Regions from separate parts of the Streptomyces sp. Pv4-95 genome, predicted to be linked through region 2. Evidence: riboswitches for the same ligand, from Rfam matches in the RefSeq annotation. Region 2 holds a riboswitch; the other holds the start of a gene.
What was found. A riboswitch is a leader RNA that binds a small molecule or an ion and turns the genes downstream of it on or off. The one in region 2 is predicted to bind thiamine pyrophosphate.
Positions count from the first base shown of each region.

Region 1: it holds a riboswitch for thiamine pyrophosphate, as region 2 does, so the genes downstream of both, thiC (phosphomethylpyrimidine synthase ThiC) here and QOM21_RS10790 (thiamine ABC transporter substrate binding subunit) in region 2, are expected to answer to the same signal.

Region 1 covers NZ_CP127172.1:4,094,763-4,101,788, forward strand. The annotation lists gene QOM21_RS17950 (metallophosphoesterase) at 1-879, shown strand, start outside; gene QOM21_RS17955 (hypothetical protein) at 1,092-1,976, shown strand; gene thiC (phosphomethylpyrimidine synthase ThiC) at 2,442-4,220, opposite strand; TPP riboswitch at 4,215-4,372, opposite strand; gene QOM21_RS17965 (YibE/F family protein) at 4,442-5,827, shown strand; gene QOM21_RS17970 (SsgA family sporulation/cell division regulator) at 5,884-6,306, opposite strand; gene QOM21_RS17975 (IclR family transcriptional regulator) at 6,411-7,026, opposite strand, start outside.
Region 2 covers NZ_CP127172.1:2,460,817-2,467,842, reverse strand. The annotation lists gene pyrH (UMP kinase) at 1-214, shown strand, start outside; gene frr (ribosome recycling factor) at 390-947, shown strand; gene QOM21_RS10800 (phosphatidate cytidylyltransferase) at 947-2,122, shown strand; gene rlmN (23S rRNA (adenine(2503)-C(2))-methyltransferase RlmN) at 2,403-3,509, shown strand; TPP riboswitch at 3,543-3,663, shown strand; gene QOM21_RS10790 (thiamine ABC transporter substrate binding subunit) at 3,768-4,847, shown strand; gene QOM21_RS10785 (ABC transporter permease) at 4,823-6,583, shown strand; gene QOM21_RS10780 (ABC transporter ATP-binding protein) at 6,584-7,026, shown strand, end outside.

The sequences.
Region 1 (7,026 bases), 1.6 Mb from region 2:
ATCGACCAGCCGGCCGCGAGCCACCTCCCCGAGGCCACGCTCGACCCGGACGCGACCGAGGGCCTGGGCCCGCTGTACGTCGTCGGCGATGTGCACGGCTACTACGACGAGCTGCGCGAGGCACTCGCCTCCGAGGGGCTGGTCGACGCCGACGGCAGCTGGGCGGCCGGCAATGCCCGGCTGTGGTTCCTCGGTGACTTCACCGACCGCGGCCCGGACGGTATCGGCGTCATCGACCTCGTCATGCAGCTCTCCGCGGAGGCCGCGGCGGCCGGTGGCTACTGCAAGGCCCTGATGGGCAACCACGAACTTCTGCTGCTGGGCGCCAAGCGGTTCGGCGACACCCCCGTCCAGTCCGGCGCCGGCACGGCCTCCTTCCAGGCCGCCTGGCTGCTCAACGGCGGCCAGAAGTCCGACATGGACCGCCTGGAGGACCACCACCTCCAGTGGATGGCCCGCCTGGACGCCGTGATGGAGGAGGACGGGCATCTGCTCGTGCACTCCGACACCACCGCCTACCTCGAATACGGCGACTCCATCGAGGCCGTCAACGACACCGTCCACGACGTGCTCACCCGCAGCGACGCGGACGAAGTGTGGGATCTGTTCCGCAAGTTCACCAAGCGCTTCGCCTTCCGCGACGAGACCGGCTCGCAGGCGGTGCGCGAACTGCTGGACGCCTACGGCGGCACGCGCGTCGTCCACGGCCACAGCCCCATCCCGTATCTGCTGGGTGAGGTCGGCGGGGAGGACGGCGAGAGCGACGGTGTCGCCGTCGACGGCCCGCATGTCTACGCCGACGGCCTCGCCATCGCCATGGACGGTGGCGTCACGATGGCCGGAAAACTGCTGGTCGTTCAACTTCCGCTGGCCGACTGAGCGTTATCCGCGCAGGTCTGCGCCGGGCCGGGGACGTACGGCGGCCCGGCGGGCCGGGGCCGATCCGGTAATGGACTGGCTCAATTTCCGGAAACACCCTGTAACCCCGTGCCAAAAACGCTCTACCATCGGTCTATCCGTAGCAGGCTCTCCTCCGTTTCCGCCCACCGCCCGGCCACGCCGGCCCGTACGGCCCTACGGAGCATCGGGGGATGCACATGAACAGCGCTCCGCACCTGCTGAATGAGGACCGCGAGGAATTCGCGCGGATCCTTGATGACGCGCTGCGTACCGCCGAATACCGCCCGGACCACCTCGCTTCCGACGCGGGCAACGACCTCGACACCGAACAGCTGCGCACGATGGCCCTCGGCGCCACCAGCGCCATCGCCGCCTGCGCGACGGCTGAATACCAACGCTATGTGGAACTCCGCACCGCACTGCGGGCGGCACCGTCCGCGGTGTCGGCCGAAGCGGCGGACGGCCAGGAGGACGCGGCAGCCGGGCAGGAGCACGTTCCGGCCACGGCCGCGATCGAGGCCCCGGGGACGGCAGGCGCGGGGCTGGCCGCCATGATCGCCGTCCTCGCACCGGTCCTCGCCGGCATCGCCGCCATCCTCTTCCTCCTCATCGGCTACGTCCTGCGCGCCTTCGGCCCGGACCAGGCCGCGGCGCGCCCGCTGATCAGCGTCGGCTGGATCTTCGCCGCGCTCACCGCGACGGGCGCCCTGATCGCCATGGGCGGCCTCGTCGTCACGGCGCTGCGCAACGGCTCGTCGTCCGCACCCGACGTGAGAGAGGACGCGGCGGACGAGGAACTCCACCGCGCACACGACGAGTGGCGGCACGCCCTCCTGGAGCGCGGCCTGCTGCCGTTCCTCCGCGAGGCGCGCAGCGACACCGCACGGGGCCCGGATCCCGACCCTTCGCGTTACGTCCCCCGGCCGCACTCCGAGCCCAAGAGCCGCATCCCCACCCTGGGCTACTCCCGCCCCGACTTCACCAGCCCCGACAGCGGCTCCGCCTCGCGCCCCCGCTACTCCAGCCCCGACTTCACCAGCCCCGAATACGGCGGCCCGGACCACAGCCCGGAATAACAACCGCGCACGGCCGGCGCCCGTTCGCCGGGTCCGCTCTTCCTCTGCCCAGGGGCCCTCCCCGGGACGGCAACCCCAACGGCCCGCCATTCACACCCGCGTGGATTCCGCCAATGCCCACGGAGATCCCCTCGGCACCGACCGAATTCCCGCTCCTGATCCGGCGCGAACACGACGGCATCCTCCGCCCAGAGTTCGCGACGGCCTCGGGATGCCTTTCACGGTGAGCGCCTGAGGGCGCATATGATGGCAGGCGCGCTCATTTCCGTACGCAGCGGGCGTTAAGAAATCAGCTCAATGATCCCAACTGATACGCAGAATGCGGCGCCTTGATTTCTCTTTCGGGGCGCCGCACCTCAACACCCTTAACGATGCGCCCTGGCCAGCGACGCCGAAGCGCCGTCGCCGGATGGGGAAGCTTCCGGCGACGGCGCTCGGTTGGTTCGGGTCGGGTCGCAGCAGGGGTCAGTCGGCGAGGGGCAGGTAGACGCGATTGCCTGCTGCTGCGAATTCCTTGGACTTCTCTGCCATGCCGGCCTCGGGGTCGATCGCCAGGTCGCCGCCGTGTTCGCGGCGGATGTCCTGGGAGATCTTCATGGAGCAGAACTTCGGGCCGCACATCGAGCAGAAGTGGGCCGTCTTCGCCGGTTCCGCGGGCAGCGTCTGGTCGTGGAAGGACCGGGCGGTGTCCGGGTCGAGGGCCAGGTTGAACTGGTCCTCCCAGCGGAACTCGAAGCGGGCGTCGGAGAGCGCGTCGTCCCATTCCTGGGCGCCTGGGTGGCCCTTGGCGAGGTCCGCCGCATGGGCCGCGATCTTGTAGGTGATGACGCCGGTCTTGACGTCGTCGCGGTCCGGCAGGCCCAGGTGCTCCTTGGGCGTGACGTAGCAGAGCATCGCGGTGCCCCACCAGGCGATCATCGCGGCACCGATACCGGAGGTGATGTGGTCGTAGGCGGGCGCGATGTCGGTGGTCAGCGGGCCGAGGGTGTAGAACGGCGCCTCTTCGCAGATCTCCTGCTGGAGGTCGATGTTCTCCTTGATCTTGTGCATCGGGACGTGTCCCGGGCCCTCGATCATCGTCTGGACACCGTGCCGCTTGGCGATGGTGTTCAGCTCCCCGAGAGTGCGCAGCTCGGCGAACTGCGCCTCGTCGTTGGCGTCCGCGATGGAGCCGGGGCGCAGGCCGTCACCGAGTGAGTAGGTGACGTCGTAGGAGGCGAGGATGTCGCAGAGTTCCTCGAAGTGCGTGTAGAGGAAGGACTCCTGGTGGTGCGCCAGGCACCAGGCGGCCATGATCGAGCCGCCCCGCGAGACGATGCCGGTCTTGCGGCGGGCCGTGAGGGGCACGTAACGGAGCAGCACGCCGGCGTGCACCGTCATGTAGTCGACGCCCTGTTCGGCCTGCTCGATGACGGTGTCCTTGTAGATCTCCCAGGTCAGCTCCTCGGCCTTGCCGTCGACCTTCTCCAGTGCCTGGTAGAGGGGGACGGTGCCGATGGGGACGGGGGAGTTGCGCAGCACCCACTCGCGCGTGGTGTGGATGTTGCGGCCGGTGGAGAGGTCCATGACCGTGTCGGCGCCCCACTGGGTCGCCCAGGTCATCTTGTCCACCTCCTCCTCGATCGAGGAGGTGACCGCGGAGTTGCCGATGTTGGCGTTCACCTTCACCAGGAAGTTCTTGCCGATGATCATCGGCTCGATCTCCGGGTGGTTGATGTTGGCCGGCAGCACCGCGCGTCCCGCCGCGATCTCGTCGCGCACGAACTCGGGCGTGACGTTCTCGCGGATGGCGACGTACTCCATCTCCGCGGTGACCTCCCCGCGCTGCGCGTACGCGAGCTGGGTGACGGCGGCGCCGTCCCGGCCGCGGCGCGGCAGACGGGGGCGGCCCGGGAAGACCGCATCGAGGTTCTTGAGGCCGCCGCGCGGCGAGGTGTGCTTGAGGCCGTCGTCCTCCGGCCGCAGCGGCCGGCCCGCGTACTCCTCGGTGTCGCCCCGCGAGACGATCCAGTTCTCCCGCAGCGGCGCGAGACCGCGGCGGACGTCGGTCTCGATCTGGGGATCGGTGTACGGACCTGACGTGTCGTAGAGCGTCACGTCCTTGCCGTTGGTGAGGTGCACCTTCCGGACCGGGACCCGAAGGTCGGGCCGCGAACCGGAGACATAGCCCTTGTGCCAGCCGATCGTCGGCTCGACGCCGTCGCCGGCACCGTTTTCGGGCGTGCGTGCATCCTGCAGAGTCATATTGACCCAACTCCCTACGCCGGCATTACCCGGTAACAGGTTCGGCGGTCGACGCAGCGATTTCCCGTGGGTTGCGTTCCGGCGTCTGCCGGACGTCCCGCGGAGGTCAGCGCCCTCTCAGCCCGGTGCTCCGAGCTCCCGCGATTGCAAAGTGCCACCACGGTAGCTGCCGATGCGGCGCGGTGGCCAGGGGGCCCCTGGGTTCTTGCGATGATCGGGCGGTGAGCAGCCAGGAGCCCCATACGCATTCCCACGCGCACGGCCACGCGCCTGCCGCGCCGGTGTCCCGTCATCTGCGCAAGGTCATCGCGGCCGTGCTGATCCCGTTCGCCGTCGCGGTGGTCGTCGGTCTGGCCGTGCTCTGGCCCGGCGGCGCGCCCTCTCACAAACCGTCCGGTGTGGGCTTCGACCAGCCCACCGAGCAGGCGACGGTGCTCCAGGTGGACAAGGTCAACTGCGCCGACGTCCATGCCGAGCAGCAGCCGCAGCCCACGCCGCCGCCGGGGCAGCCACCGAGCGGGGGGTCGACGACCGGCAAGGACTGCGAGCAGGTGACGATCAAGGTCACCACGGGCGAGAACGCCGGGCGGACGTTCCAGACGGTGGTGACCCCGGACGCCTCGCGGCACTACACGACCGGGCAGGACGTGGTGGTCGCGTACTCCCCCAAGGCGCCCAAGGATCTGCAGTACTCGGTCAGCGACGTCGACCGGAGCTTCCCGATGTGGGTGCTCGCCGCGATCTTCGCGTTCGCGGTCGTGGCCGTAGGACGACTGCGCGGGGTTCTCGCGCTGGTGGCGCTGCTGGCGAGCTTCGGCGTGCTGACGCTGTTCATCCTCCCGGCCATCCTGCAGGGCTCCAATCCGCTGGTCGTGGCGGTGGTCGGGGGCAGCGCGATCATGCTGATCGCGCTCTATCTGTGCCACGGGCTGACCGCCAGAACGTCGGTCGCCGTACTCGGGACGCTCGCCTCACTGCTGCTGATCGGCCTGCTCGGGTCGGTGTTCGTCGGCTGGGCGCTGCTGACCGGTAACACCGACGACACCACCGGGCTGGTGCACGGCCTGTACCCGGACATCGAGATCCGGGGCCTGCTGCTGGCGGGGATCATCATCGGCTCGCTGGGTGTGCTCGACGATGTGACGGTGACCCAGACCGCCGCGGTCTGGGAGCTGAAGGAGGCCAATCCGTCGGCGAGTTGGCGCACGCTCTACAGCGCGGCGATGCGCATCGGACGGGATCACATCGCGTCCGTCGTCAACACGCTGGTGCTGGCCTACGCGGGCGCCGCACTGCCGCTGTTTTTGCTGTTCTCGATCGCACAGAGCGATGTGGGGACCGTCGCCACGAGCGAGGTGGTCGCGGAGGAGATCGTGCGCACGCTGGTGGGCAGCATCGGGCTCGTCGCCTCGGTGCCGCTGACGACGCTGCTCGCGGCGATGGTCGTCTCCGCGGACCGCAAGGGGCAGAGCACGGCGGCGCCCGGCACCGCACCGGACACCGGCGCCTCCTCACCGGGCGCTGCCGACGGCTTCGGGGCACAGCGAAGCGCCGCGCGGGGGCGGTCCGGACGGCGCGGGTCGCGGGGCAGGCGCCGAAAGCAGTGAGGACCGGCACGGCCGGGTCGGCGGGGCATGACCGACTGGGCCGGCCCTTCGGGGCATCAGCCGGCCGGCGCCTCCGTGAGGATCCGGTCCAGTACGGCCTCCAGCGTGTCGAAGACCTCTTCCTTGCCGAGCGGCACCAACCGGTCCGTCCGGTCCAGGAAGGCGACCAGCGGGGGCGCGCTGACCCGGAACAGGGCCTTCTCCGCACCGACTTGGAGGCTGATGAAGATGTCGCTGAGGTGCTCCGCGGAGGACGGTTCGATGCGCACATCGCCCTCACCGGACGGCCGGCTCAGCCCGTCCAGAAGCAGTTCGCGGCTGAAAGCCCAGGTCACGGGCACATCACCGGGGAGATCGAAGGTGAGCCGGACGGCGTACGGATCGGCGCTGTCGAAATCCAGCTCCACCGGGATCCGGAACGCGAGCTCCTCCGAGACGAGAAAGCTCATGATCACTTCTGCCTGAACTGTGTCGGTCATCAACCACTGCCCCGCACTTGATCGGAGATGGCCGGGAATCGTCCCCCGAAGCCCTATTGACGCCATCGTCTGTCACGTGCAAGCAGATCACAAGGAGTGAGTTTTCAGATACTGATAGAGAAGGCGAGTGTCGTTAGTGTCGCCTCCGCCATTTTCCGTAGTCGGCTCGTCACGTTACGCAATCGATGCAGCTCGGAGACCGGAAGAGAAACCGCCAGGGTGGCGGCCGCGGTACCGACCTGGATGGGGATCGCCGAACAGACGGTGCCCAGGGCATATTCCTGATGCTCGAAAGCGGCTTGACCGCGACGCACCGTATCCAAACGGTGCAGCAGATCGTCCTCTGATCGCACGGAAAATGGCGTTATGGACTGCACTGGATATCGGGACAAATGCTCCTTACGGGCGTTTTCGTCCAACTGCGCGAGCAGGCATTGTCCGATCGCATGTGCGTGCGCGGTGGTGCGGAAGTCCACCCACTCCTCGACCGGCGGCCGATCCGGCTCGTCGGTCACCGCCACTACTTCCACTTCACCCTCGCGGTAGACGGCGAAGTAGACGGCGGCGCCCAATTCCCGTCCGGCCATGGCCAGCGCCTCGGCGATATGGACGCGCTGCCGGCGCCGGGCGCCGACCTGGCCGATGGCCTCGGCCGCCTCCCCGAACACGAAGACGCCGTTCTCGCGGCGCAGATATCCCTCGTGGGTCAGGGTCCGCAGC
Region 2 (7,026 bases):
GAAGAACCCGGACGCGGTCAAGTTCGACGCCCTCGAATACGGCGAGGTCATCACCCGCGACCTGAAGATCGCCGATGCCACCGCCATCACGCTGTGCCGCGACAACAAGCTCCCGATCCTCGTCTTCGAACTGCTCGCCGAGGGCAACATCGCGCGCGCGGTGAAGGGTGAGAAGATCGGCACGCTCGTCAGCGATCAGGGCACCCGGGCCTGACGGCCCCAACTGCCGTGATTCCGTACGGGCATCGGCCTGTACGGGCGGCAACTCCCGGCCGGGGGAAGACCCCGGTACGGGGATGGACAACCGCCTGCCGGTCGGACACCGTGCAGGAGAAGACGCGCGGCAGGGGCGAGGCTCTGCTTCTTACCGATATGACCAGGAGCAAGTGGTGATCGAAGAGATCCTCCTCGAGGCCGAGGAGAAGATGGAGAAGGCCGTCGTGGTCGCCAAGGAGGACTTCGCCGCGATTCGCACCGGGCGTGCGCACCCGGCGATGTTCAACAAGATCGTGGCGGACTACTACGGCGCCATGACGCCGATCAACCAGCTGGCGTCGTTCTCGGTGCCCGAGCCGCGGATGGCCGTGGTGACCCCGTTCGACAAGAGCGCGATGCGCAACATCGAGCAGGCCATTCGCGACTCCGACCTCGGCGTCAACCCGAGCAACGACGGCAACATCATCCGTGTGACGTTCCCCGAACTCACCGAGGAGCGTCGCCGGGAGTACATCAAGGTCGCCAAGACCAAGGGCGAGGACGCGAAGATCTCGATTCGCAGCGTGCGCCGCAAGGCCAAGGAAACCCTCGACAAGCTCGTCAAGGACAAGGAGTCCGGCGAGGACGAGGTGCGCCGCGCGGAGAAGGAGCTCGACGACACCACCGCGAAGTACGTCGCGCAGGTGGACGAGCTGCTCAAGCACAAGGAATCCGAGCTCCTCGAGGTCTGATGAACGAGTCATCCTGGGGGGCCCCGCCCGGCGCCGGTCGCTGGGGACCACCCGATCAGGGCCCGGCCGCCGCACTGCGCGGCGCCGCGCCCCCCGCCCCGGCGGGTCCCGTGCACGACGCGGGCGACGCGGCGCAGACTCGGCCCATGCCCATCGTGCCCGACGCAGGCGGACACCAGGACGACGACCGGGACCCCCGGGACATCCGGGACGACCGGGATCACCGGGACGACCGGGGGGCTGCTCGGCTGAGCGGCCCCCTGTTCCGCGACGAAAAGCCGCAGGAGCCCATGCCCACCTCTTTCCCCGGTTCTCCCGGGCCCGAGAGCTCGCAGGACCGAGAGAAGCCGCAGAAGAAGAGCGCGGGCCGCAATCTGCGCGCCGCGATAGGAGTCGGTGTCGGCCTCGGCGTGGTCATCGCCGCCTCCCTCTTCGTCTACAAGCCCCTGTTCATCGGCGTGATAGCGATCGCCGTGGTCGTGGGCCTGTGGGAGCTGACCTCGCGGCTGGCGGAGCGCAAGGACATCCGCGTACCGCTGGTGCCGCTCGCGATCGGCGGCACCGCCATGGTGATCGCCGGGTATGTGCGGGGCGCCGAGGGCGCGTGGGTGGCGATGTCGCTCACCGCGCTGGCCGTCCTGGTCTGGCGGATGACGGACGCGCCCGAGAACTACCTGCGGGACGTCACCGCCGGGATCTTCGCGGCGTTCTACGTCCCGTTCCTCGCGACGTTCGTGGCCCTGATGCTCGCCGCCGAGGACGACGGCCCGCAGCGGGTGCTGACGTTCCTGCTGCTGACGGTCGTCAGCGACACCGGCGCGTACGCGGTCGGCTGGCGCTTCGGCAAGACCAAGCTCGCGCCGCGCATCAGCCCCGGCAAGACCCGCGAGGGACTCCTCGGCGCGGTGGCCTTCGCGATGGTCGCCGGCGCGCTGTGCATGGAGTTCCTGATCCAGGACGGTGCCTGGTGGCAGGGCCTGCTGCTCGGCCTCGCGGTCGCGGCCAGCGCCACCCTCGGCGATCTCGGCGAGTCCATGATCAAGCGCGATCTCGGGATCAAGGACATGGGCACCCTGCTGCCGGGCCACGGCGGCATCATGGACCGCCTCGACTCCTTGCTGCCGACCGCCCCGGTCGTCTGGCTCCTGTTCGTCATCTTCGTGGGCGCCGGCTGACGGGGACGGGCAGGACAACCGGCACGCGGCAGGAAGCGGCTGGAGAGCAGCTTTATGGGAAACCGCCCGGGCGATAGCGCCCGGGCGGTTTCTCGTTGTCCGGGGCGCGGTGGTGCTTCCGGGGGCTTGCCCATGGCGTGCCGGCTGCCCGTGGTCCTGCCCGGGGCCGACCTGGCGCCGCTGTCCGATGAGGCCCGAGGTGGTCACGGCGCCCGGGGTGACGGCCCCCACTCCGCCGGGGACCGGGGCGGTGCGGGCGATCTGCCACACTGGACGGACCATGCCTGCACCCGGAGAACTCACCTTTGTCGCGCCGCGCGGGGCCAAGAAGCCCCCGCGGCACCTTGCCGATCTTGAACCTGCCGAGCGCCGTGAGGCGGTCGCCGCGATCGGTGAGAAGCCCTTTCGTGCCAAGCAGCTGTCGCAGCACTACTTCGCCCGCTACGCGCACGACCCGGCGCAGTGGACCGACATTCCGGCGGCGGCGCGCGAGAAGCTGGCGGCGGAGCTGCTGCCGGACCTGATGAACGTGGTGCGGCACATCTCGTGCGACGACGACACCACCCGCAAGACGCTGTGGAAGCTGCACGACGGCACGCTCGTCGAGTCCGTGCTGATGCGCTACCCGGACCGGGTCACCATGTGCATCTCCTCGCAGGCCGGCTGCGGCATGAACTGCCCGTTCTGCGCCACCGGCCAGGCCGGGCTGGACCGCAACCTCTCGACGGCCGAGATCGTGCACCAGATCGTCGACGGGATGCGGGCGCTGCGCGACGGCGAGGTGCCCGGCGGCCCGGCGCGGCTCTCCAACATCGTCTTCATGGGCATGGGCGAGCCGCTGGCCAACTACAAGCGGGTGGTCGGCGCCATCCGGCGTCTGACGGACCCCGAGCCGGACGGCCTGGGGCTGTCCCAGCGCGGCATCACCGTCTCCACCGTCGGCCTGGTGCCGGCGATGCTGCGGTTCGCCGACGAGGGGTTCAAGTGCCGGCTCGCGGTGTCGCTGCACGCCCCGGACGACGAGCTGCGGGACGAACTGGTGCCCGTCAACACCCGCTGGAAGGTCCGCGAGGTGCTGGACGCGGCCTGGGAGTACGCGGAGAAGTCCGGGCGGCGCATCTCCATCGAGTACGCGCTGATCCGGGACATCAACGACCAGGCGTGGCGCGGTGACCTGCTGGGACGGCTGCTCAAGGGCAAGCGCGTCCATGTCAACCTGATCCCGCTGAACCCGACGCCCGGCTCGAAGTGGACCGCCTCGCGGCCCGAGGACGAGCGGGCCTTCGTGCAGGCCATCGAGGCGCACGGCGTCCCGGTGACCGTGCGGGACACCCGCGGCCAGGAGATCGACGGGGCCTGCGGGCAGCTCGCGGCCTCGGAACGCTGACCGCTCGCTGGTACCGTGTGATCGAACAAATGCACATTCCGACAGGGGAGCGCCACAGCGCTGAGAGTGCGGACGCGTCGTAGTCATACGGTGCCCGCAGACCCTTGAACCTCGCCCGGGTCATTCCGGGTAGGAAGTTCGGTCGTCACTCATGCTGTTGCGCCCCGCCCCGGTCGCTGCCCGGTACGTCCTTCGACGCCCCCGGCGGTGGACCCCGGGCGGGGCCGCGTCTCTTCCTGGCCAGCCAGGAGGAAATCAGTGAGCACCACCAGCAAGGTCATCGCGACCGCCCTCGCCGCCGCGGTCGGTATGAGCGCCCTCGCCGCATGCGGCGGCTCCGGCGGTGGGAGCGACACGGACGCCAAGACCGTGACGCTCGTCAGCCACGACTCCTTCAACGTGTCGAAGTCGGTGCTCGCCGACTTCGAGAAGAAGAGCGGCTACAAGGTCAAGATGCTCAAGGGCGGCGATGCCGGCAAGGCCGTCAACCAGGCGATCCTGTCCAAGGGCAACCCGCAGGGCGATGTGTTCTTCGGCATCGACAACACCCTGCTCTCCCGCGGCCTGGACGAGGGCATCTTCAGCCCGTACAAGGCCAAGGGCCTGGACAGCGTCCCGGGCGAGCTCCAGCTCGACAAGGCCGAGCACCGCGTCACCCCCCTCGACTACGGCGACACCTGCGTCAACTACGACCGCGCCTGGTTCGAGAAGCACAAGATCGCGCCGCCGAAGAGCTTCGACGACCTGATCAAGCCCGAGTACAAGGGGCTGCTGCTGACGGAGAACGCCGCGACGTCCTCGCCGGGCCTCGCCTTCCAGCTCGGCACCATCGCGAAGTACGGCGCCGACGGCTGGCAGGACTACTGGAAGAAGCTCAAGGCCAACGGCGTCGAGGTCGTCGACGGCTGGGAGCAGGCGTACTACGAGCGGTTCACGGGCTCCGCCGCCGCCAAGGGCAAGGGCGACAAGCCGCTGGTGGTCTCCTACGCGTCCAGCCCGCCGGCCGAGGTCCTCGACAAGAAGCCGCAGCCCGAGCAGGCGCCCACCGGCGTCGCGACCGGCACCTGCTTCCGCCAGATCGAGTTCGGCGGCCTGCTCAAGGGCGCGCGGAACGAGAAGGGCGGCAAGGCGCTGCTGGACTTCCTGCTGAGCAAGCAGTTCCAGGAGGACGTGCCGCTGCAGATGTTCGTCAACCCGGCCCGCGAGGACGCCGAGCTGCCCGAGGTGTTCACCAAGTACGGCGCGACGATCGACAAGCCGGCGACGCTCGCCCCCGAGAACATCACCGAGAACCGCGAACAGTGGATCAAGCAGTGGTCCTCGCTCGTTCTGAAGTAGCCCACGGCCGCCGCGGGAACACCGCGCGGGGAACGGCGGTGCGGCTCGGCCTGATGGCCCTGCCGCTCGCCTTCTTCGCGCTGTTCTTCGCCTACCCCGTCGTCTCGATCGTCGGGCGGGGGCTGAAGGACGGCGGGCAGTGGCAGCTCTCCCGGATCGGTGAGGTGATCGGCGACCCGGACCTGCTGCACGTCCTGTGGTTCACCGTCTGGCAGGCGGCCGCCTCCACCGCGCTGACGCTGCTGATCGCGCTGCCCGGCGCGTATGTCTTCGCGCGCTTCGACTTCCCCGGCAAACAGCTGCTGCGGGCCGTCGTGATGGTGCCGTTCGTGCTGCCGACCGTCGTCGTCGGCTCGGCGTTCCTCGCGCTGGTCGGGCGGGGCGGCCTGCTGGACGACCTGTGGGGCGTACGGCTGGACACCTCGGTGTGGGCGATCCTGCTGGCGCATGTCTTCTTCAACTACGCGGTGGTCGTACGGACCGTCGGCGGCCTGTGGGGGCAGCTCGACCCCCGTCAGGAAGAGGCCGCCCGGGTGCTGGGCGCCGGACGGTTCGCGGCCTGGCGGCGGGTGACGCTGCCCGCGCTGGGACCGGCCGTCGCGGCCGCCGCCCTGATGGTCTTCCTCTTCACCTTCACCTCCTTCGGGGTGGTGCAGATCCTGGGCGGCCCCACCTTCTCGACGCTGGAGGTCGAGATCTACCGGCAGACCGCCGACTTCCTGGACCTGCCGACCGCGGCGGTCCTGACCCTGCTCCAGTTCGCCGCGGTCCTCGGCCTGCTGGCGCTGCACGCCTGGACGGTGCGCCGCCGGGAGTCCGCCCTGCGGCTCGTCGACGCGTCGCAGACCGCGCGGCGGCCGCGCGGCGCCGGGCAGTGGGCGCTGCTGTGGAGCACGCTCACCGTCATCGCCGTGCTGCTCATCGCTCCGCTGCTGGTGCTCGCGGAGCGCTCGTTCGCCGGTCCGGACGGCTACAGCACGGTCTTCTACGCGACGCTTCGCTCGGCCGCGACCGCCGACAGCACCTTCGCCGTCGCCCCTCTCGAAGCGCTGTGGAACTCCCTCGGCTACGCGGCCGTCGCGACGCTGATCGCGCTGGTGATCGGCGGTCTGGCGGCCGCCGCCCTGACCCTCCCCGCCTCGCGCCGCCGCGCCGCGGGCAAGGCCCCCGCGGCAGGCCGGCTCGTCCGCGGGTTCGACGCGCTGCTGATGCTGCCGCTCGGGGTCTCGGCGGTGACCGTCGGCTTCGGCTTCCTGATCACGCTCGACCGGCCACCGCTGGACCTGCGCTCCTCGTGGTGGCTGGTGCCGCTCGCCCAGGCACTGGTCGGGGTGCCGTTCGTGGTCCGGACGATGCTGCCCGTGCTGCGGGCGGTGGACGGCCGGCTGCGGGAGGCCGCCGCGGTGCTCGGCGCCTCACCCTGGCGGGTGTGGCGCGAGGTGGACCTGCCGATGGTGCGGCGGGCGCTGCTGATCGCCGCCGGCTTCGCCTTCGCCGTGTCGCTCGGCGAGTTCGGGGCCACCGTCTTCATCGCGCGGCCCGACCAGCCGACCCTGCCGGTGGCCGTCGCACGGCTGCTGGGGCGGGCCGGCGAGCAGAACTACGGGCAGGCGATGGCCCTGTCGACCGTCTTGATGGTGGTGTGCGCCGGGGCCCTGCTGGCCCTGGAGCGCCTCCGCCTCCGGCCCCGCACGGGCACGGCCGGGGGAACCGCCGACCACACCGGGGAGTTCTAGATGACCGCACAGGACCTGACCGCCGGTCAGGAGTTGCTGCGACTGGGCGGCGTGACCGTCCGGTTCGACAACCCCGGTGGACGGCCCGCACTGGACGCGGTGGACCTGGATGTCGTCGCGCACGAGATCGTGTGCGTCCTGGGGCCGAGCGGCAGCGGGAAGTCCACTCTGCTGCGGGTCGTCGCCGGACTCCAACAGGCCCACGCGGGGCGGGTGTTGCTGGAGGGGCGGGACCAGGCGGGAGTGCCCACGCACCGGCGCGGGGTCGGCATGATGTTCCAGGACCACCAGCTCTTCCCGCAGCGCGACGTCGCGGGCAATGTCGCCTTCGGGCTGCGGATGCGGCGTGCCTCGCGCGCCGACCAGGAGCGTACGGTCGCCGAACTGCTCGAACTCGTCGGCCTGCCCGGCGCCCAGCGGCGCGCCGTGGCGTCACTGTCCGG